DNA from 3 places in the Rhodococcus sp. X156 genome. Region 3 is predicted to be linked to each of the others. Evidence: riboswitches for the same ligand, from Rfam matches in the RefSeq annotation. Region 3 holds a riboswitch; each other region holds the start of a gene.
The links. Region 3 has a riboswitch for cyclic di-AMP ahead of ELX43_RS02585 (transglycosylase family protein). Riboswitches for the same ligand answer to the same signal wherever they lie in the genome.

Region 1 (6,632 bases), 580 kb from region 3:
GCCGCCGCGGTCGCCTCGACCACCCAGCAGGGCCGCGCCCAGGACGTGGCGGCCGAGCTGGAGCAGGTGCGCGCGGACTGGGCCCGCGACCAGGCGCGGCTGGCGGCCGAGCAGGCCAGGGCCGAGCGGGCCGAGCGCGAGCGCGACCAGGCCCGGCTGGCGGCGGGGGAGGCCCGCAACGCCGACGACGTGCGGCTGCGGCTGCTGCTGGACACCCTCACCGGGGTGGGCAAGGGCCTGCGCTCCGAGCTGGGCATCTACCCGCAGACCACCGCCCGCGGCGTGCTGCCGGCCGACCAGGTGGCCGCCGCCCTCGCTCGGCCGCGCACCCCCGGCCGGGTGCTGCCCGACGAGCGCGCGCTGGACCGGGCGCTGCGGCTGCCGGAGGTGCACCTGCTGGTGGACGGCTACAACGTGAGCAAGACCGGGTACCCGCAGCTGACGCTGATCGCCCAGCGCGACCGGCTGGTGCGCTCGCTGGCGCTGCTGGCCGCCCAGACCCGGGCGGAGGTCACCGTGGTGTTCGACGGCGCGGCGGTGGTCTCCGGCGGCGGACACGTGTGGGCGCGCGGGGTGCGGGTGGTCTTCAGCGCCGACGGCGTGATCGCCGACGACGTCATCCGCGAGCTCACCGCCGCCGAGCCGGAGGGCCGGCCGGTGGTGGTGGCCAGCTCCGACCGGGAGGTGGCCGAGTCGGTGCGGGCGATGGGCGCGCACAGCGTCGCCTCGGACGTGCTCCTGGAGCGGCTGGCCCGCTGAGCACGGGTTCTTGTCGGTGCCCGCCCCTAGCGTCCGCGCCGAGGCCGGTCAGGAGCCACCCGACCGCTCGGCGAGATGGAGCAGGACCATGGTGATCGACTGCGACACGTGTGCGGTGCGCGACCTCGCGTGCGGAGACTGCGTGATCTCCGTGCTGCTGGGCCACCCCGGGCTCCCCGCGCCGGCCACGGCCACCACCGGGCTGCCCGCTCGCAGCGCGGTGGAGATCGGGGCCGAGGAGCAGCGGGCCATGGAGGTGCTGGCCGAGGCCGGCATGGTGCCCCGCCTGCGGCTGGTGCCCCAGGATCCGCCGCCGGCGCCGGACCGCCGCGCGGGCTGAGCCGCCTCGTGGGGCAGCGGCGGCTCGCCCTGTCCCCCTAGGGTGGTCGGCATGGCAGACACCGAGCACGAGCCCCTCGAGCCCACTGAGCCTTCCGAGTCCACGGAGCCCGTGGTGGAGGTGACGGAGCCCGCACCCACCGAGCCGACCGCACCCACCGAGCCCGCCGCGCCGGAAGCCCCGGTGCAGCCCGCCGGGGACCGGGAGCTCGATGTCGTCCTGTTCGGAGCCACCGGCTTCGTCGGCAAGCTCGTGGCCCGCTACCTGGCCGAGCACGCCCCGGCGGACCTGCGCGTGGGCCTGGCCGGTCGCTCCCTGCAGCGGCTGGAGTCGGCTCGCGCGGGGCTGGGCCCGGCCGCGCAGAGCTGGCCGCTGGTGGTGGCCGACGCGGCCGACGCCGACGCGGTGGGCCGGGTGGCCCAGGCCGCCCGGGTGGTCGCCACCACGGTGGGGCCCTACGCCAAGTACGGCCTGCCCCTGGTGCGCGCCTGCGCCGCCGCGGGCACCGACTACGTCGACCTCACCGGCGAGGTGCTCTTCGTCCGCGACAGCATGGCCGCCGCCCACGACGTGGCGGCGCGCACCGGTGCCCGCATCGTGCACTCCTGCGGCTTCGACTCCATCCCCTCCGACCTCGGGGTGCTCAGCCTGCACGAGCAGGTCCGCGCGGACGGCGCCGGCGAGCTCACCGACACCACGCTGGTGGTGAAGGCGGCCCGCGGCGGGTTCAGCGGCGGCACCATCGACTCGCTGCGCAACCAGGTGGACGTGGTGCGCACCGACCCGTCCCTGGCCGAGCACGTGGCCGACCCCTACGCGATGAGCCCCGACCGCGCCGCCGAGCCGCAGCTGGGCGAGGAGGCCGACCAGGCCTTCGTGCGCCGCGACCCCGAGGTGGGCGGCTGGACGGCCCCGTTCGTCATGGCGCAGTACAACACCCGGATCGTGCGGCGCAGCAACGCGCTGCAGGGCTGGGCCTACGGCCGCACGCTCCGCTACCGCGAGGTGATCGGCTGCGGCGACTCGGTGGTCTCACCCGGTGCTGCGCTGGCCATCGCCGGCGGCACCTGGGGTGCTGCGGCCGGGCTCATGTTCGGCCCCGCCCGCTGGGTGCTCGACCGGGTGCTGCCCAGCCCCGGCAGCGGCCCGTCCGAGCGAGCGCAGCGCAACGGCTACTTCCGGATGGAGGTGCACACCCGCACCACCACCGGTCGACGCTACGTGTGCACCGTCGCCGCGCAGGGTGATCCCGGTTACGCCGCGACCGCGATGATGATGGGGGAGAGCGCGCTGTGCCTGGCCCTGGACCGCGCGCAGCTGCCTGCAGCGGCGGGCGTGCTCACCCCGGCCAGCGCCATGGGGACCGCCCTGCTCGACAGGTTGCGCCGCGCCGGCATGACCTTCGACGTGGCGAGCCGTTGAGCGACGCCACCCACGTCTCGAAACGGTCACAGTAGACACGGGGGATGTCCATTCCGTAACCTGGCCGAGACCTTCCAGGGGTTAGCGGTCTCAAGAGGATTGCACTGGGGGTCACCGCCGAGTCGACCCGTCGGGGAGTCGAGCCGGGAACCCAGTTCTCCGGGGTGAATCAGCTCGCCGCCGTCACGGGCGACCGCGCTGTAGGGCTGTTTGTGTCCAGTCCGAACCCGTCAGCTAACTCGGTAGGCGGTTAACGGATACAAGGAGACTTCGCCCTGTGGCGTCCCTAGCTCGAGCTCGTACGGCCCGCACACGCACTGTTCGTGGCGTCCTCGCCGCCGGAATGGCCGCGGTGGCCATCGCCACGATGTCGGCCACCCCGGCCAGCGCCGACCCGGTGCTCCCCGACAACGCGACCCAGGCTGAGCAGGAGCTCGCCCGGCTGGGCCACGACGCCGAGGTGGTCAACGAGCAGCTCCTGGGCGCGCAGGTCGACCTGGACGCCAAGCAATCGCAGCGGGTCGACGCCGAGACCCGGCTGGGTTCCGCGCAGGAGAGCCTCCGGGTGGCGCAGTCGGAGCAGGAGCAGTTCCGCGGCACCGTGGACGCCCTCACCTCCGCCTCCTACCAGGGCGCACGCCTGAACAAGCTGTCCGCGCTGATGATCAGCGAGTCGCCGCAGGACCTGCTCGACCAGATGTCGGGCCTGGACGTGCTGGCCGCGGACACCAACGACCGGGTGCAGAAGTTCTCCGCCGCCTCCGCCCAGGCCGCCACCGCCGCCACCGACGCGCGCTCGGCCACTGCCGCCGCCAAGGCCGCCGCCGACGCCGCCGCCCTGGTGCAGGCGGACCTGCGCAAGAAGCAGGACGAGCTGAGCACCCGCGCCACCGCGGTCCGCGCCAAGCTGGCCTCGCTCACCGAGGCCGAGCGGGTGCGCTACGCCGGTGCCATCGTCCCGGCGGGCTTCGTCTCCCCGGTTCCCACCACCCCCGTCACGCCGCCCGCGGAGGCTGCCAGCCAGCCCGCGGCTCCCGCTGCGGCCGTTCGTGGCGGGGCCGTCGCCCCGGCCGCTCCCGCGGTCGCCAGCACCCGGTCCGCCGGTTCGGGTCGCGGCGCCACCGCCCTGCAGGCGGCGATGAGCAAGCTCGGCTCGCCCTACGTATACGGCGCCACCGGCCCCGGCTCCTTCGACTGCTCCGGGCTGACCCAGTGGGCCTTCCGCCAGGCCGGCACCGCCATCCCGCGCACCGCCGCAGCACAGGCCGGCGGCGGCACCCCGGTCTCCCGCGACCAGCTGCAGCCCGGCGACCTGGTGTTCTTCTACAGCCCGGTCTCGCACGTGGGCATCTACGCCGGCGGCGGCAACATGGTGCACGCCCCCACCGAGGGCCAGCCCGTCAAGGTCGCGCCGATGGGCAACATGCCCTACACCGGTGCTCGCCGCTACTGATCACTCCGCTGCACTGATCCGCGCGGGCCACCGGAACGGACACCCCGCCACGACGACGGGGTGTCCTAGGCTGGACCGATGAGCAGTCGTGCGCTGCCGCGCGTCCTGCTGGCGGCGCTCGTGCTCGTCCTGGTGATCACCGCGGCCGTGGTGGCGCTGCGGTCGGACACCCCAACGTCGCGGGACGCGGGAGTGTCCGGGCCCAGCACCACCGGTGCCCCACCGCTGACCGCCACCGCCTCGCAGAACGCAGTGCCGCCCGCGGCGAGCCAGGCCGCGCGCAAGAAGGCGGTGCAACAGCTGCTCGACCAGTGGGCCGTCGCCGTGCGCAGCAACGACTCCGCGCTGCTGGCCACCCTGTTCGACACGGGTGCCGACGTCGGCTTCCCTGCCGCCGAGGCCCGCAGGGCCGCCAACCTCGCCCAGGTGCCGCTGGCCGACTGGGGCTACGACATCACCGAGGAGGCGGTGCCCACCGTCGACCCCGCGGTGACCGCGCGGCTGGGCGCCGACGAGGTCTGGTCGCCACCGGTGGTGCTGCGCTACGCCATCGCCGGGGCGGACGCCGCCAGCACCACCCGCCCGGTGGGCGTGGTGCTGGCCCGCCGCGGACAGGTGTGGCGGCTGGTCAGCGACACCGCCGCCGACCGCTACGGCCGCAGCACCTGGCGCGGGCTGTGGGACTTCGGCCCGGTGATCGCCCGGGTGGTGCCCCAGGGAGTGGTGCTCGGCCACCCCAGCCGCGCCGCCGACCTCGACCTGCTGGCCAAGGAGCTCGGCCCGGCGGTCGCCGCGGTCACCGACTTCTGGGGGCCGGGCTGGCAGCAGCGCGCCGCGGTCTTCCTGCCAGACCACCAGGACGAGCTGCGCGCGCTGGTGGGCCCGGACTTCGCCGAGGGGGAGATTGCCGCAGTCTCCATCGCGGACAACATCGACCGCTCCGCGGGCACCGTCCGTGGCCAGCGAGTGGTGTTCAACCCGGCCACGCTGAGCCGGCTCACCCCGCTGTCGCGCCGGGTGGTGCTGCGCCACGAGCTCACCCACGTGGCCGCGCGGGCCGCCACCAGCGCCCAGGCCCCGGTGTGGCTGGCCGAAGGCTTCGCCGACTACGTCGGCTACCGGGCCAGCGGGGTCTCGCTGTCCGACGGCGCACCCGCCGTGGCCGCGGTGGTGCGCTCGGCGGGCCCACCGGACAGCCTGCCCGTGGACACCCAGTTCGCCACCACCACCAGCGGCGCCAAGGTGGAGCTGGCCTACCAGCTGTCGTGGTCGTTCGCGGTGTTCCTGGCCGCCACCCGGGGCGAGGACGCGCTGCGCGGGGTGTACCTCGCCGTCGCTGCACTACCCGCTCCCTCCACCGCGGAGATCGACGCCGCGGTGCAGCCGGTGCTCGGCGTCTCGCTCGGCGCCCTGCTGGTCGAGTGGGGCCGCTGGCTGCAGCAGGCGCTGGACTAGCCTGCTCAGGATGCGCCGGACACTCGTGGTGACCAACGACTTTCCCCCACGACCGGGCGGCATCCAGTCCTACCTGCACACCTTCGCCCAGCACCTGCCCGCCGACGAGCTGGTGGTCTACGCCCCGTCCTGGCGGGGCGACTCGCACGTGCGCTTCGACGCCGCGCAGCCCTTCGAGGTGGTGCGCCACCCCAGGACGCTGATGCTGCCCACCCCCGACGTGCTGGCTCGGGCTCGCCGGCTGCTGGTGGACCGGCAGTGCTCGGCGGTGTGGTTCGGCGCGGCGGCCCCGCTGGCGCTGCTCGGCCCGGCGCTGCGCTCGGCCGGCGCCGAGCGGGTGCTGGCCAGCACGCACGGCCACGAGGTGGGCTGGTCGATGCTGCCCGCTGCCCGCAGCGCCCTGCGCCGCATCGGCGACAGCGCCGACGTCGTCACCTACGTCAGCCGCTACACCCGCGGGCGCTTCGCCTCGGCGTTCGGTCCCCGCGCCGCGCTGGAGCACCTGCCCTCCGGCGTGGACACCACCGTGTTCCAGCCCGACCCGGCCGCGCGCGCCGAGCTGCGCGCCCGCTACGGGCTGGGGGAGCGCCCGGTGGTGGTGTGCGTGTCCCGGATGGTGCCGCGCAAGGGGCAGGACATGCTGATCCGCGCGCTGCCCCAGATCCAGCGGCAGGTGCCCGGTGCCGCCCTGGTGCTGGTGGGCGGCGGGCCCTACTCCGACACCCTGCACAAGCTGGCCGCCGCCACCGGGGTGGCCCAGGACGTGGTGTTCACCGGGGGAGTGCCCGCCGACGAGCTGGCCGCCCACCACACCTTCGGCGACGTCTTCGCCATGCCCTGCCGCACCCGCGGCGCGGGGCTGGACGTGGAGGGGCTGGGCATCGTGTACCTGGAGGCCTCCGCCTCGGGGCTGCCGGTGGTGGCCGGACGCTCCGGCGGCGCCCCGGAGACGGTGCTGGACGGACAGACCGGGCGGGTGGTGGACGGGCGCGACGTGGACGAGCTGGCCCGCGCCGTCGGCGGACTGCTGGCCGACCCCGACCTCGCCGCGCGGATGGGGGCGGCCGGGCGCACCTGGGCGGCGGAGCACTGGCGCTGGGACCGGCTGTCCCAGCGGCTGCGCACCCTCATCGACGGCTGAGCCCACCGCGCCAGGGCAACAGCGGCCCCGGGACAGGCACAGCACAGCGCCCCCGCGACGTC
Region 2 (6,632 bases), 110 kb from region 3:
CGCGCTGGGACCAGCAGCTGTGGGCCGACCTGGCCACCGCGGGCGTGCTCTCCGCCGCCCTCCCCGAGCAGGTGGGTGGCGGTGGCTTCGGCCTGCTCGAGCAGTGCAGCGTGCTGGTGGAGCTGGGCCGGGCGGTGGCGCCCGTGCCGTACCTGCAGTCGGTGGTGATGGCCGCCGCGGCCATCGCCGAGCTGGGCACGGACAGCCAGCGCGAGCGGTGGGCGGCACCGGCCGCGGCGGGTGAGCTGGTGCTCACCGTGGCGCTGGTGGACGAGCCCGGCACCGGTGGCACCCGGGCACAGCGCAGCGGCGACGGCTGGGTGCTCAACGGCGCCAAGTCCGCGGTGTCCTGGGCGCCGGTGGCCGATGCCGTGCTGGTCGCGGCCGCCACCGACGCCGGCCCGGTGGTGCTGCTGGTGCGCAGCGACGATCCCGGCGTGCAGGTGCAGGACCAGCAGCTGGTGGACGGGGGCAGCGCCGGCCTGGTGGAGCTGACCGACGTGCGCCTGGACGCCGACCGGGTCCTCGGCACCGACGGCGAGGCGGCACTGACCTGGCTGGTGGACCGCGGCACCGTCGGGATCTGTGCGCTGCAGCTGGGCGTCACCGAGCGGGCGCTGGAGCTGACCGCGGAGTACGCCAGGGAGCGGGTGCAGTTCGGCCGTCCCATCGGCAGCTTCCAGGCAGTGGCCCAGCGCCTGGCGGACGCCTACATCGACGTGGAAGCCATCCGGCTCACGCTCTGGCAGGCGGCGTGGCGGCTGGCGGAGGACCTGCCCAGCACCGCGGAGGTGGCCACCGCCAAGTTCTGGGCTGCCGACGCCGGGCACCGGGTGAGCCACACCGCGGTGCACGTGCACGGCGGCGTGGGGATCGACACCGACCACGCCCTGCACCGGTACTTCACCGCGGCCAAGCGCAACGAGTTCGAGCTGGGGGCGGCGACGGCGCAGCTGCTGCGCCTGGGCGCCACCCTGGCCGCGGAGCCCGCCTAGCCACCGCCCTCCGGCCGTCCACGCAGACAGCACAGGACCCCGCACACCGTTGCCGGTGGCGGTGGCGGGGTCCTGTGCTGGTTCAGCTGGCTCAGCCGAGGCCGAGCCGGGTGAGCAGGATCAGGCGAGGGTCAGGGTCTGGCCCGCGAAGATCATGTTCGGGTTGCTGATCTTGCCCTTGTTGATGCTGAACAGCGCCTGGTAGCCGCCGCTCACACCCTGGGTGGAGGCGATGGACGACAGGGTGTCGCCCGACTTCACCGTGTAGGTCTTGCCGCTGGACTTGGCTGCCTTCGCCTTGGTGGTGGCCTTGGCGGAGCTGGCCTTGGGGGCCTGCGCCTTGGCAGCCGAGGCCTTGGGCGCCTGTGCCTTGGCGGTGCTGGCCTTGGGGGCCTGCGCCTTGGCAGCCGAAGCCTTGGGCGCCTGTGCCTTGGCGGTGCTGGCCTTGGGGGCCTGCGCCTTGGCAGCCGAGGCCTTGGGCGCCTGCGCCTTCTGCGTGGTCGCAGCCTTGGGGGCCTGCGCCTTGGGGGCTGACTTGGTGGTGGCCTTCGCGGTGGAGCTGCTGGCGGAGGCGTTGCCCGAACCGAGGTTCTTGCCGCACACCGGCCACGCACCCTTGCCCTGGCCGGCGAGCACGCGCTCGGCGACCGCGATCTGCTCGGACTTGGAGGCGTTGTGGGCCGAGCCCGAGCCGCCGAAGGCCTTCCAGGTGCTCGGGGTGAACTGCAGGCCACCGGAGAAGCCGTTGCCCGAGTTGATGGACCAGTTGCCGGTGCTCTCGCACTGCGCGACCGCGTCCCAGTCGTTGCCGGCGGCGGAGGCCGGCGAGGCGAAGATCGCCATCGGGGCACCGACGACGAGGCCGGCGATGACGACCTTGGCGGCGTTGCGGGCGCCGGTGGAGTGCTTGGAGGCGGTGGTGGTCTTGCGAGTCATATGGGTAGATCCTCTCCCTGCGCCTGCGGAGTCAGCTGTCGGGTTCGGGCTGAGAGGTTGCCCGGCCACCAGGTCCACGAGCTGGGCCTGCTGGCTTCACCCCAAGGTCAGAGCCGCTGATCAGCGGTTCCGGCCGGCATCCCGGGTGTGCCCCTGGATGTGGGTCCTCCGTCCCTGTCCCTGGTTAGATCGGAGGTTCCGGATGCCCGCGGGACAGGATTGAGCGCGGCGGGCCCGGTGTCGGCCGGTTGTTCCCGGCCACAAACGAACGTACGGACCGAGCACGGGTGCGTCGAGGCCCCGCAGCGCCAAGGTCTCGGGTAGGTAACGCCTCCCCGGCGACCCGCGACGTCACCGTTTCCGCAGGTCAGCCGGCATGTCCGCAAAACGGGACGCTTTTGTCAGCAGCCCGGGATCGGTGACTCGGATCACAGGCTGGACCCCCGAAATCGGCCCCGGAAAGCGGCCTGCGTCACGCCCTGAGAGGCGACAAGTCCCAGGTCACAGGCAGTTTTCCTGGTCCACGACACCACCTGGTGATGCCCCGGTGGCAACGGGGCGGCGGGGATCGCTGCTGTACTGCGACCACGACCCCGGGTAGAGGCGACCGGCACCCAGCCCGCTGAGCTCCAGAGCCAGCAGGCTGTGGCAGGCGGTCACTCCCGAGCCGCAGTAGGCGGTCACCGGCGCACCCGCCCCCACGCCCGCCGCGGTGAAGCGACGGCGCAGCTCGGCCGCCGGGAGGAAGGTGCCGTCCTCGGCCAGCGTGGCCTGGGTGGGCAGGTTCTTCGCCCCGGGGACGTGGCCGGCCCGGGCGTCCACCGGCTCCTGCTCGCCGCGGTAGCGCTCGGGGGCCCGGGCGTCGAGCACCACGCCGGCGCCACCGCCCGCCTGCGCCACCACCTCGTCCAGGTCCGCCAGCCGCTCCCGCGGCCAGGGCCGGGCGGTGAAGGTGGTGGGCGCGCGGCGGACGGGCGCCGTCTCCAGCGGACCCCGGTAGGCCGCCAGCCCGCCGTCGAGCAGCGCAGCCTCGTGGCCGGTGGCCCGCAGCAGCCACACCAGGCGGGCAGCGCTGCGCCCCCCGGCGTCGTCGTAGGCCACGACCGTGTCGTCGTCGCCGATGCCCAGCCGGCCCAGCTCGGCGGCGAACACCTCGGGGTCGGGCAGCGGGTGGCGGCCCCGCTCCGGGCTCGGCGGGGCGGCCAGGCACCGGTCGAGGTCGACGAACACCGCCCCCGGCAGGTGGCCCGCCTCGTGGGCGGCGCGGCCGGAGCGGCCGTCGAGGTACCACCGCACGTCGGCGAGCACGACGTCGGTGCGGTGGGCGTCCCACCAGGCGGGGCTGACGACGGGGGCGATCATCCCGTCACCCTAGAAGCCCCACCCGGTGGGAAGCGCTCAGCCAAGGCTCGTCAGCGCAGCGTGTCCAGCCGCGACACCGTCGCGTCGAACTCGCCCACCAGGTCGGCCATCACCTCGGCCACCGGCCTGATCTCGTTCATCCGGCCCACGATCTGCCCGATCGGCATGGAGACCACCCCGGGGTCGGTGGAGCGAGCGATGCGCTGGTGCGCCTCCCCCACCAGGACGTTCTGCAGCGGCATGGGCAGCGGGGAGGGGGCACCCTCGGCGCTCCACGCCTCGGTCCAGCGGGTCTTGAGCAGCCGGGCGGGCTTGCCCGAGTAGCTGCGCATCCGCACGGTGTCGCTGGAGGTGGCCGCCAGCAGCGCCCGCTGCATCGTGGAGGGCCCACCGTCGTCGGCGGGCATCTCACCGAGCTTGTACTCCGCGGTGGTCAGCCAGTAGGAGCCCATCCAGACCCCGGAGGCACCCAGCGCTAGCGCGGCGGCGACCTGCCGGCCGGAGCCGATGCCGCCGGCCGCCAGCACCGAGGCGCGGTCGCCGATGGCGTCCACGATCTCCGGGAGCAGCACCATGGAGGCGATCTCCCCGGTGTGCCCGCCGGCCTCGTAGCCCTGGGCGATGACGATGTCCACGCCGTTGTCCACGTGCCGCACCGCGTGCTCGGCCTTGCCGGCCAGCGCCGCCACCGGCACGCCCTTCTCGTGCGCCAGGTCGATGACGTCCTTGGGCGGGGACCCCAGCGCGTTGGCGATCAGCTTGATCGGGTGGCGCAGCGCCACGTCGACGTGCGAGCGGGCGATGGAGTGCAGCCAGCCCAGCACCCCTTCGTTGCGCTCCTCGTCCTCGTCCAGCGGCGGGACGCCGAGCTCGTCCAGCGTGCGGTTCACGAAGGCCCGGTGCTCGTCGGGGATGAGCTTCTGCAGGTCCATGGACGCGGCTTCCTGCGGAATCTTCGCCGGCATCACGATGTCCACCCCGTAGGGCTTGCCGTCGGTGTTCTCGTCCATCCAGGTCAGCACCGCGTCGAGCTCCTCGGCGTCGTTGAACCGCACGCAGCCGAGCACCCCCAGACCGCCGGCGCGGCTGATGGCCGCGGCGACGTGCTCGGACGGGGTGAAGCCGAAGATCGGGTGCTCTATGCCGAACTGTTCGCTGAGCGCGGTGCGCACAGGTCCTCCTCAGGTCGTTGCTCGGCGTGCTGCCGAGCCCACTTGTAGTCCGCCTTGCCGGTGGACAGGCGCTCAATCTCCTCGACCAGCCAGAGGCTGCGCGGGGCCTTGTAGCCGGCGAGCTGACCACGGACGTGGCGGTCCAGGTCGTCGAACGCCGGAGAGGTGCCGGGGCGGGGCTGGACGAGGGCGGCCACCCGCTGGCCCCACGTCTCGTCGGGCACGCCGATCACCAGTGCGTCGAACACGTCGGGGTGGCCCTTGAGCGCACCCTCCACCTCCTCGGGGAACACCTTCTCACCACCGGTGTTCACGCAGGTGTTGCCGCGGCCGAGCAGGGTCATGGTGCCGTCGGCCTCGATGCGCGCCAGGTCCCCGGGGACGGCGTAGCGCTTGCCGTCCACCTCGGTGAAGAGCGTGGCGGTCTTCTCCGGGTCCTTGTAGTAGCCCATCGGGATGTAGCCGCCCCGGGCGAGCCGGCCGATCTCGCCGGAGCCGGGCTCCACCTGCTTCCCCTCGTCGTTGACGACGATGGCGTTGGGGATGAGCTTGACGCGGGGGCCCTCGGTCCACTTCTCCGAGTCCTTGGTCAGCATGCCGATCCCGCTGAAGCCGGTCTCGGAGGAGCCGACGGCGTCGGTGATGACCACGTTGGGCAGCGCGTCCAGGTACTGGTCCTTGACGGTGGGCGAGAACAGCGCCGCGCTGCTGGAGATGGCGAACACCGACGAGGCGTCGTAGTCACCGCGCAGGTACTCCTCGATCATCGGGCGGGCCATGGCGTCACCGATGAGCACCACCACGTTCACCTTGTGCTGGGCGATGGAGTGCCAGATGGCGACCGGGTCGAACTTGGGCACCAGCACCACGGTGTCGCCGGCGAAGAGCGCCTGCATCGCCGCCCACTGGGCGTTGCCGTGAATCAGCGGAGCCAGGCACAGCCGGGTCATGCCGCCGGAGGCCTCCCCCTCGCGGGCCTGGGCCCACTCGTCGGCCATCGCCTCGCCGGTGACGAAGCTGACGCCGCCGCCGAGCACCCGCCAGACGTCCTCGTGCCGCCACATCACGCCCTTGGGCGGACCGGTGGTGCCACCGGTGTAGAGGATGTAGAGGTCGTCGGAGCTGCGCTCGCCGAAGTCGCGCTCCGCGGACTCCCCGGCCATCGCAGCCTCGAAGTCGGTGCCCGCCGCGGCGCCGTCGGCGTTGTCCAGCACCAGCACGTGCTGCAGCGTCGGGGTCTCCGGGCGCACCGCGGCCACCTTGTCGGCGAACTCCCGCTCGGTGAGCAGCGCGACCATGTCGGAGTTCTGCACCACGTAGCGCAGCTCCTGCTCGCCGTAGCGGTAGTTCACGTTGATGATCACGCCGCGCAGCTTGTAGACCGCCATCATCCAGATGATGGCCTCCACCCGGTTGTGGGTGTAGAGCCCGACGTGCGAGCCGGTGCCGACACCGTGCGCGGCGAGGTGGTGCGCCAGGCGGTTGGCGCGCTCCTCGAGCTCGCGGTAGCTGACGACGATGTCCTCGCAGGCCAGGGCCTTGCGGTCCGGAAACAGGTCGACCGCGTGTTCGAACAGGTCCGCTATGTTGTAGGCCACATTTTCAAACTAGAACCTGTTACTGTTCGGCGCAATAGCAGACCGCGTTCCCACCGCCAGGAGGCCCACCGTGACTTCGACCGAAGCGACCACCGCAGAGGCGCCGCACTGCCTCGTCGAGCTGCAGGGGTCCACCCTCGTCGTCACGATGAACCGGCCGCAGGCCAAGAACGCGCTGTCCGGCCCGATGATGCAGATCATGCGCGAGGCCTGGGACCGGGTGGACGAGGACCCCGCGATCCGCGCCTGCATCCTCACCGGGGCGGGCGGGGCGTTCTGCGCCGGCGCCGACCTCAAGGCCATGAGCAGCGCGCACCCCGGTGACAACGGCGGCGCGGACTTCTCGGTCATCGAGCCGCTGCTCAAGGGGCGCCGGCTCACCAAGCCGCTCATCGCCGCGGTGGAGGGGCCCGCCATCGCCGGCGGCACCGAGATCCTGCAGGCCACCGACATCCGCGTGGCCGGCGAGAGCGCGCGCTTCGGCGTCTCCGAGCCCCGCTGGGGCCTGTTCCCGCTGGGCGGCTCCGCGGTGCGCCTGCCCCGCCAGATCCCCTACACCGTCGCCGCCG
Region 3 (6,632 bases):
GCCTTGACCACCGCGACGGCCACCCGGCCGGGCTCCAGGCCGAGCTCGCGCACCGCCTCGCTGCTCATCAGCGAGACCACGCGGTGCGGCCCACACTGCATCTCCACCTGAGCCATCACCTCGTCGGCCACCACCCGGGTCACCAGCCCGACGAAGCGGTTGCGCGCCGACCTCCCCACCCCGGACGGATCAGTGGTGGTGGTGGCGTGCGCGGTGGCGTGGGCGGCCAGCTCCGCCCCATCGACGACCATGCGTCCGGCGGTGTCGCGCTGCGCGCTGAGCGCCCCGGAGTCCACCCAGCGACGCACGGTGTCGTCACTGACGGCGAGCACTGCCGCCGCTTCACTAATCCTCAGCTGCGGCATGAATCGCACGCTATACCCGCACGCGCGGAACAGCCATCCATGGCAGCCCCTGCGCGGGCCCCTTTGTCCTTCTGCTGCCCCTCGCCGGCCTCGATAGGCTGGCCGCATGACCGTTGTCTCACTTGGCCTGCCCGTGCCGGGCCGCGGTGGCGTCACCCCGCCACGCGACCCGGCGCGCCCGCAGACCTCGGCCCTGCTGGACTCCCACGGCCGGGTCGCCACGGACCTGCGGATCTCGCTCACCGACCGCTGCAACCTGCGGTGCACCTACTGCATGCCGGCCGAGGGCCTGGACTGGCTGCCCACCTCCGATCTGCTCACCCGCGCGGAGCTGGCCCGGCTGATCCGCATCGCCGTCACCGACCTGGGCGTGCGCGAGCTGCGCTTCACCGGCGGCGAGCCGCTGCTGCGCGGCGACCTCGCCGGGATCATCGCCGACGCCGCCGCGCTGCGTCCGCGGCCGGAGATCTCGCTGACCACCAACGGGCTCGGCCTGGTCCGCAAGGCCAAGGCCCTGCGCGCCGCGGGCCTGGACCGGGTGAACGTCTCGCTGGACACCGTCCGCCCCGAGCTGTTCCACCAGATCACCCGCCGCGACCGGCTGGCCGACGTCCTCGCCGGGATGCGGGCCGCGGCCGACGCCGGGCTGACGCCGGTGAAGGTGAACGCGGTGCTGATGCGGGGCATCAACGACGACCACGCGCCCGAGCTGCTGCAGTTCTGCCTGGAGCACGGCTACGAGCTGCGGATCATCGAGCAGATGCCGCTGGACGCCCAGCACGGCTGGGAGCGCAGCGAGATGGTCACCGCCGAGGAGATCCTGGCCTCGCTGCGCACCGCCTACGCGCTCACTCCCGACAGCGAGGCGCGCGGAGCCGCGCCCGCCGAGCGCTGGCTGGTCGACGGCGGACCCGCGACGGTCGGCGTCATCGCCTCGGTCACTCGACCCTTCTGCGGTGACTGCGACCGCACCCGGCTCACCGCCGACGGCCAGGTCCGCAGCTGCCTGTTCTCCACCGGCGAGACCGACCTGCGCGACCTGCTGCGCTCCGACGCCGGTGACGACGCGATCGCGCAGCGCTGGCAGGACGCCATGTGGGCCAAGCTGCCGGGTCACGGGATCAACGACCCCGGCTTCCTGCAGCCCACCCGCCCGATGAGCGCGATCGGGGGCTGACTCGTGAGCACCTCTCCGGAGAGCACCAGCCCGACGACCAGCGCACCCGCCATCGAGCTGGAGGTGCGCTACTTCGCCGCGGCGCGGGCCGCGGCGGGCACCCCCACCGAGATCGTGAGCGCGCCGGCCAGCGCCACGCTCAGCACGCTGCTGGCCGTCCTCGCGGAGCGACACCCGCCCCTGGTCGAGGTGCTCAAGCGTTGCTCGTTCCTGCTCGACGAGGTCGCCGTCCGCGACCGCGAGCGGCCGCTGCCCCCCGGCGGCACCGTCGACGTGCTGCCACCTTTCGCGGGCGGATAACAGTCAGATAAACGTCTGGCCAACGTGATCTCGGTCACATCACGGCGGGATAACGAGTCCGCAACGAACAGACGCGTCAGTGCCCTGACCTGGGGTTATGCCGGGATCGTCAACTGTGGCAGGGGCGTTACAGGTAACAAATCGGCCACAGTGGACGAGGTGACGGCAGCCTGTGCCGCACGTACCGTTCCCCCTGGCCGGAACAGCCCCGGCCGAACCGGTCCGCCGCGCCAAACCCTGCTCCGTGGGAACCGGTTACCTCGAGAACCATCAGGAGCAGGGACGGAGGACCCACGTTCGGGCAGCCGAACGACGGGCCGAGGCGCAGATCTGCTGCCTAGGTCCTTGGGGTGAAGCGAAACCACTCGAGCCACGGGTGGGGAAGCCGGGCTACCTCTCAGCCCGAACCCGACAGCTGACTTCGCAGGCGCGTATGGAGAGGATCCACCCAGATGTCCCGTACCCAAGGCCGTCACCGCAAGCCCACCACCACCAGCCGCACCGTCGCCAAGGTCGCTCTGACCGGCATGGTCGTCGGCGCCCCCCTCACCGTGCTGGCCGCGCCCGCCTCGGCGGCCTCCGCCAGCCAGTGGGATGCAGTCGCCCAGTGCGAGAGCACCGGCAACTGGTCCATCGCCAACGGCAACGGCTTCTACGGCGGCCTGCAGTTCACCGCCAGCACCTGGAAGGCCTTCGGCGGCCACGCCTACGCCCCGCAGGCCAACCAGGCCAGCAAGGCCCAGCAGATCGCCATCGCCGAGCGCGTCCTCGCCGGCCAGGGCAAGGGTGCCTGGCCCGTCTGCGGCAAGGTGCTGACCGGCTCGGGCAACGCGTCGGCCACCGCCGGTGCCAGCGCCCCGCAGGCGTCCACCAAGTCGGCTCCCAAGGCTGCTGCTCCCAAGGCCGCTGCTCCCAAGGCTGCCGCCCCGAAGGCTGCTCCTAAGGCTGTCGCCCCCAAGGCTGCTGCTCCGAAGGCTGCCGCCCCCAAGGTCGCGACCAAGGCCACCACCAAGACCACGACCAAGGCGGCGACCTCCTCGGCCGGCACCTACACGGTCAAGTCCGGTGACACGCTGTCCGGCATCGCCCGCTCGCAGGGCATCTCCGGTGGCTACCAGGCCATCTTCCAGCTGAACAAGGGCACCATCAGCAACGTCAACGTGATCTACCCCGGCCAGGTCCTCCACCTGGGCTGATCCACAGCACCACAGCAGAAGACCCCGGCAGCCTCCACGGTGCCGGGGTCTTCTGCTGCGCCACCAGGTTGTGGGGCCAGGCCGTCGCGCTCAGGCGCAGCCGACCCACTCGTCGGTGCCGTCCGGGAACACCTGGCGCTTCCACACCGGGATGCGCGCCTTGACCTCGTCCACCAGCAGCGCGCAGACCTGGAACGCCTCGGCCCGGTGGTCGGCCGAGACCGCGCACGCCAGCGCGACGTCGCCGATGCCCAGTGGACCGACCCGGTGGCTCACCGCCACCGCCCGCACCCCCGGCACCCGCGCCGCGACATCAGCGGCCACCTCGGCCACCAGCGCACCCGCCGTGGGGTGCGCGGAGTACTCCAGCGCGGTGACGGTGCGGCCCCCGTCGTGGTCGCGGACCACCCCGGCGAAGCTCACCACCGCACCGGCGGCCTGCTCGGCCACCAGCGCCTCGTGCTCGGCCAGGCTCAGCTCGTCCTCGGTCACCAGCGCCCGCGCCACGTGTGCCGTCACCGGTGGTCGCCCCCCGCCAGCTGGTCCAGCGCGTGGTCGAGCACCGGCTCCAGCACCGCGAGCCCGTCCCGGACGCCGCCGGTGGAGCCGGGCAGGTTCACCACCAGGGTGCGGCCGGCCACCCCGGCCACGCCGCGGGAGAGGATCGCCGTGGGCACTGCGTCCGAGCCCGCGGCCCGGACGGCGTCGGCCAGCCCGGGCACCTCGTAGTCGAGCAGCGCGCGGGTGAGCTCGGGAGTCGCGTCGGTGGGGCTGATGCCGGTGCCACCGGTGGTGAGGACGAGGCCGGGGGCAGCGGCGAGGGCAGTCCGCAGGGCCTGGGCCACCGGCTCGCCGTCGGCAACCACCACGGGCTCGTCCACCTGGTGGCCGTGCTCGCGCAGCCAGTCCACGATGATCGGTCCGGTGCGGTCTGGGTAGACCCCGCCGGCGGCCCGGGTGGAGGCCACCACCACCACGGCGCGGCTCACGGCCGGCTCCAGTGGCCGGTCTTGCCGCCGTCCTTGGTCTCCACGCGCACGCCGTCCATGGTGGCGGCGGGGTCCACCGCCTTGACCATGTCGTGCAGGGTCAGCCCGGCCACCGCCACGGCGGTGAGGGCCTCCATCTCCACCCCGGTGCGGTCGGTGGTGCGGACGGTGGCGGTGACGGCGACGTCGGCCTCCCCCAGCTGCAGGTCCACCACCACCCCGGACAGCGCGATGGGATGGCACAGCGGAACCAGGTCGGGGGTGCGCTTGGCGGCCATGATGCCGGCGATGCGCGCCGTGGCCAGGGCGTCGCCCTTGGGCAGCCCGTCCCGGCGCAGCAGCTCGACCACCTCAGCCGTGGTGCGGAAGGTGCCGGTGGCCACCGCGGTGCGGGCCGTGGCGTCCTTGCCGGTCACGTCGACCATGCGGGCCTGGCCCGCCGCGTCGACGTGGGTCAGCTCGGGCTTGCTCATCGGAGGACCTCGTCTGCTCGGACGCGGGCGGAGCCGGTCGTCCTGCGCCGACCGACGCCGGCCGCGTGGGTGGTGCCTCCCAGGTGGGACGGCTCCCTAGCGGTTGATGACCGTCGTCGGGTGCACGTAGGGAAGCTGGTCCGCGGGCAGCGGGAACTCGGTGTCGCCGAAGGGCGAGAGCCCACCCGCGACAGTCGAGGCCAGCTCGCTCACGGCGTGCTCACCCTCCGGGACCTTCGGCCACGACGGGTCGACCCAGCGCTTGCTCTTCTTGCCATCTGCTTTCGCCACACGGACATTCTGACAGTGCGCTGCCACTGCCGTACAGGGCAGGTCACTACCGTAGGCAGTGATGTCTGACCCACGGAGCCTCGCCGCCTGGTTGAGCCGCCAGTCCGACCAGCAGCTGAGCACCCTGCTGGAGCTGCGGCCGGACCTTGCCGTGCCGCCGCCTGCCGACTCCCAGGTGCTCGCCAACCGGGCGGGCCTGCGCGCCTCGGTGGTTCGCGCCGCAGACGAGCTCACCGCGTTCGAGCTGGCGGTGCTGGAGGCCATGGTGCTGGCCCAGGCCGACGCCGAGCCGGTGTCGGTGGCCGACGTCCGCGAGCTGCTCGGCAGCTCCGTGCCTGCCACCAAGGTCAACGCCGCGCTGGAGCGGCTGCGTGCCCAGGCCCTGGTGTGGGGACCGGACAAGCAGCTCGACGGCATCCGGGTGGCCCCGGCCATGCGGGAGGTGCTGCCGCGCGCCGGCCAGGTGGGTCGCCCGTCCGCCGCACTGGTTGACGCCGACGTCCCCGCCATGCTCGCCGAGCTCGACGCCGCCCGGCTCGGGCTGCTGACCACCTTGGCCAAGGGCGCCCCCTTCGGCCGCACCCGCGACGCCGCACCGGGAACACCAGCGGATCGCCCGGTGCAACAGCTGCTGCGGGCGGGTCTGCTGCTGCCGGTGGACGACCAGACGGTGGAGCTGCCCAGCCAGGTGAGCGCGGTGCTCCGCGGCGGCAGCCCGATGGGCGAGATCAGCCCCACCGAGCCGCGGGCGACGCCGACCAGCGTGACGCGCCAGGACATGGACTCCGCCGCCGCCGGCGCCGCGCTGGAGCTGCTGCGGCACTGCACCGACCTGCTCGCGGCCCTCGGTGCCGCGCCGGCCCCCACCCTGCGCGCCGGCGGCCTCGGGGTGCGCGAGCTGCGTCGGCTGGCCAAGCAGACCGGCATCGACGAGGCGGCGCTGCCCCTGCTGCTGGAGCTGCTGGCCGCGGCCGGGCTGGTGGCCTCCGACGAGGCGGCGGACCCGGCGTGGACGCCGACGACGCACGTCGACACCTGGGCGGTGGCCGAGCCGGCGGCACGCTGGGCCGAGCTGGCCACGGCCTGGCTGGAGCTGCCACGCCTGCCCGGGCTGGTCGGGGAGCGCGACGAGCGCGACAAGGCGCTGGCCACCCTGTCCGAGGAGCTGCGCCGCCCGCTCGCCCCGCGCGACCGCCGCCGCGTGCTGCAGGTGCTCGCCGACCTGCCGCCCGGCTCCGCGCTGGACGCCGCCCAGGTAGGGACCGCGCTGTCGTGGCGCCGGCCCCGCTGGGGCGGGCGGCTGCGGGAGGACCTCATCCGCTGGACGCTGGCCGAGGCCACCACGGTGGGCGTGCTGGGCCGCGGGGCGCTGAGCACCCCGGGGCGTGCCCTGCTCGCCGGTGGCGACGTCGAGGCGGCCATGGCGGTGGCGCTGCCCGCCCCGGTGGACCACGTGCTGGTGCAGGCCGACCTGACCGTGGTGGCGCCGGGACCGCTGGAGCCCGAGCTGGAGCAGGACATCGCCCTGGTGGCCGACGTGGAGTCAGCCGGGGCGGCCACCGTCTACCGGGTGGGCCCGTCCAGCGTGCGCCGCGCGCTGGACGCCGGGCGCAGCGCCGCGGAGCTGCACGCGCTGTTCGCCGAGCGCTCGCACACCCCGGTCCCCCAGGCGCTCACCTACCTCATCGACGACGTGGCCCGCCGGCACGGCCGGCTGCGCACGGGTACCGCCGGGTCGTTCGTGCGCTGCGACGACGAGGCGCTGCTGTCGGAGGTGGTGGCCTCACCGATCGCTGACGAGCTGGGCCTGCGGCGTCTCGCCCCCACGGTGGCGGTGGCGC

Region 1: it holds a riboswitch for cyclic di-AMP, as region 3 does, so the genes downstream of both, ELX43_RS18185 (NlpC/P60 family protein) here and ELX43_RS02585 (transglycosylase family protein) in region 3, are expected to answer to the same signal.
Region 2: it holds a riboswitch for cyclic di-AMP, as region 3 does, so the genes downstream of both, ELX43_RS18135 (transglycosylase family protein) here and ELX43_RS02585 (transglycosylase family protein) in region 3, are expected to answer to the same signal.

What each region holds. Positions count from the first base shown of each region.
Region 1 covers NZ_CP034766.1:1,115,948-1,122,579, forward strand. Annotated here, with positions in the region: gene ELX43_RS05345 (NYN domain-containing protein) at 1-759, shown strand, start outside; gene ELX43_RS05350 (hypothetical protein) at 848-1,099, shown strand; gene ELX43_RS05355 (saccharopine dehydrogenase NADP-binding domain-containing protein) at 1,151-2,521, shown strand; cyclic di-AMP (ydaO/yuaA leader) riboswitch at 2,627-2,785, shown strand; gene ELX43_RS18185 (NlpC/P60 family protein) at 2,865-3,974, shown strand; gene ELX43_RS05365 (hypothetical protein) at 4,053-5,429, shown strand; gene ELX43_RS05370 (glycosyltransferase family 4 protein) at 5,440-6,570, shown strand.
Region 2 covers NZ_CP034766.1:421,682-428,313, reverse strand. Annotated here, with positions in the region: gene ELX43_RS02030 (acyl-CoA dehydrogenase family protein) at 1-995, shown strand, start outside; gene ELX43_RS18135 (transglycosylase family protein) at 1,116-1,931, opposite strand; cyclic di-AMP (ydaO/yuaA leader) riboswitch at 1,938-2,136, opposite strand; gene ELX43_RS02020 (sulfurtransferase) at 2,433-3,293, opposite strand; gene ELX43_RS02015 (nitronate monooxygenase family protein) at 3,344-4,465, opposite strand; gene ELX43_RS02010 (acyl-CoA synthetase) at 4,432-6,063, opposite strand; gene ELX43_RS02005 (crotonase/enoyl-CoA hydratase family protein) at 6,134-6,632, shown strand, end outside.
Region 3 covers NZ_CP034766.1:535,904-542,535, reverse strand. Annotated here, with positions in the region: gene ELX43_RS02600 (TOBE domain-containing protein) at 1-365, opposite strand, end outside; gene moaA (GTP 3',8-cyclase MoaA) at 472-1,542, shown strand; gene ELX43_RS02590 (MoaD/ThiS family protein) at 1,546-1,842, shown strand; cyclic di-AMP (ydaO/yuaA leader) riboswitch at 2,098-2,288, shown strand; gene ELX43_RS02585 (transglycosylase family protein) at 2,295-3,038, shown strand; gene ELX43_RS02580 (molybdenum cofactor biosynthesis protein MoaE) at 3,129-3,557, opposite strand; gene ELX43_RS02575 (MogA/MoaB family molybdenum cofactor biosynthesis protein) at 3,554-4,012, opposite strand; gene moaC (cyclic pyranopterin monophosphate synthase MoaC) at 4,024-4,500, opposite strand; gene ELX43_RS02565 (hypothetical protein) at 4,597-4,791, opposite strand; gene ELX43_RS02560 (helicase C-terminal domain-containing protein) at 4,853-6,632, shown strand, end outside.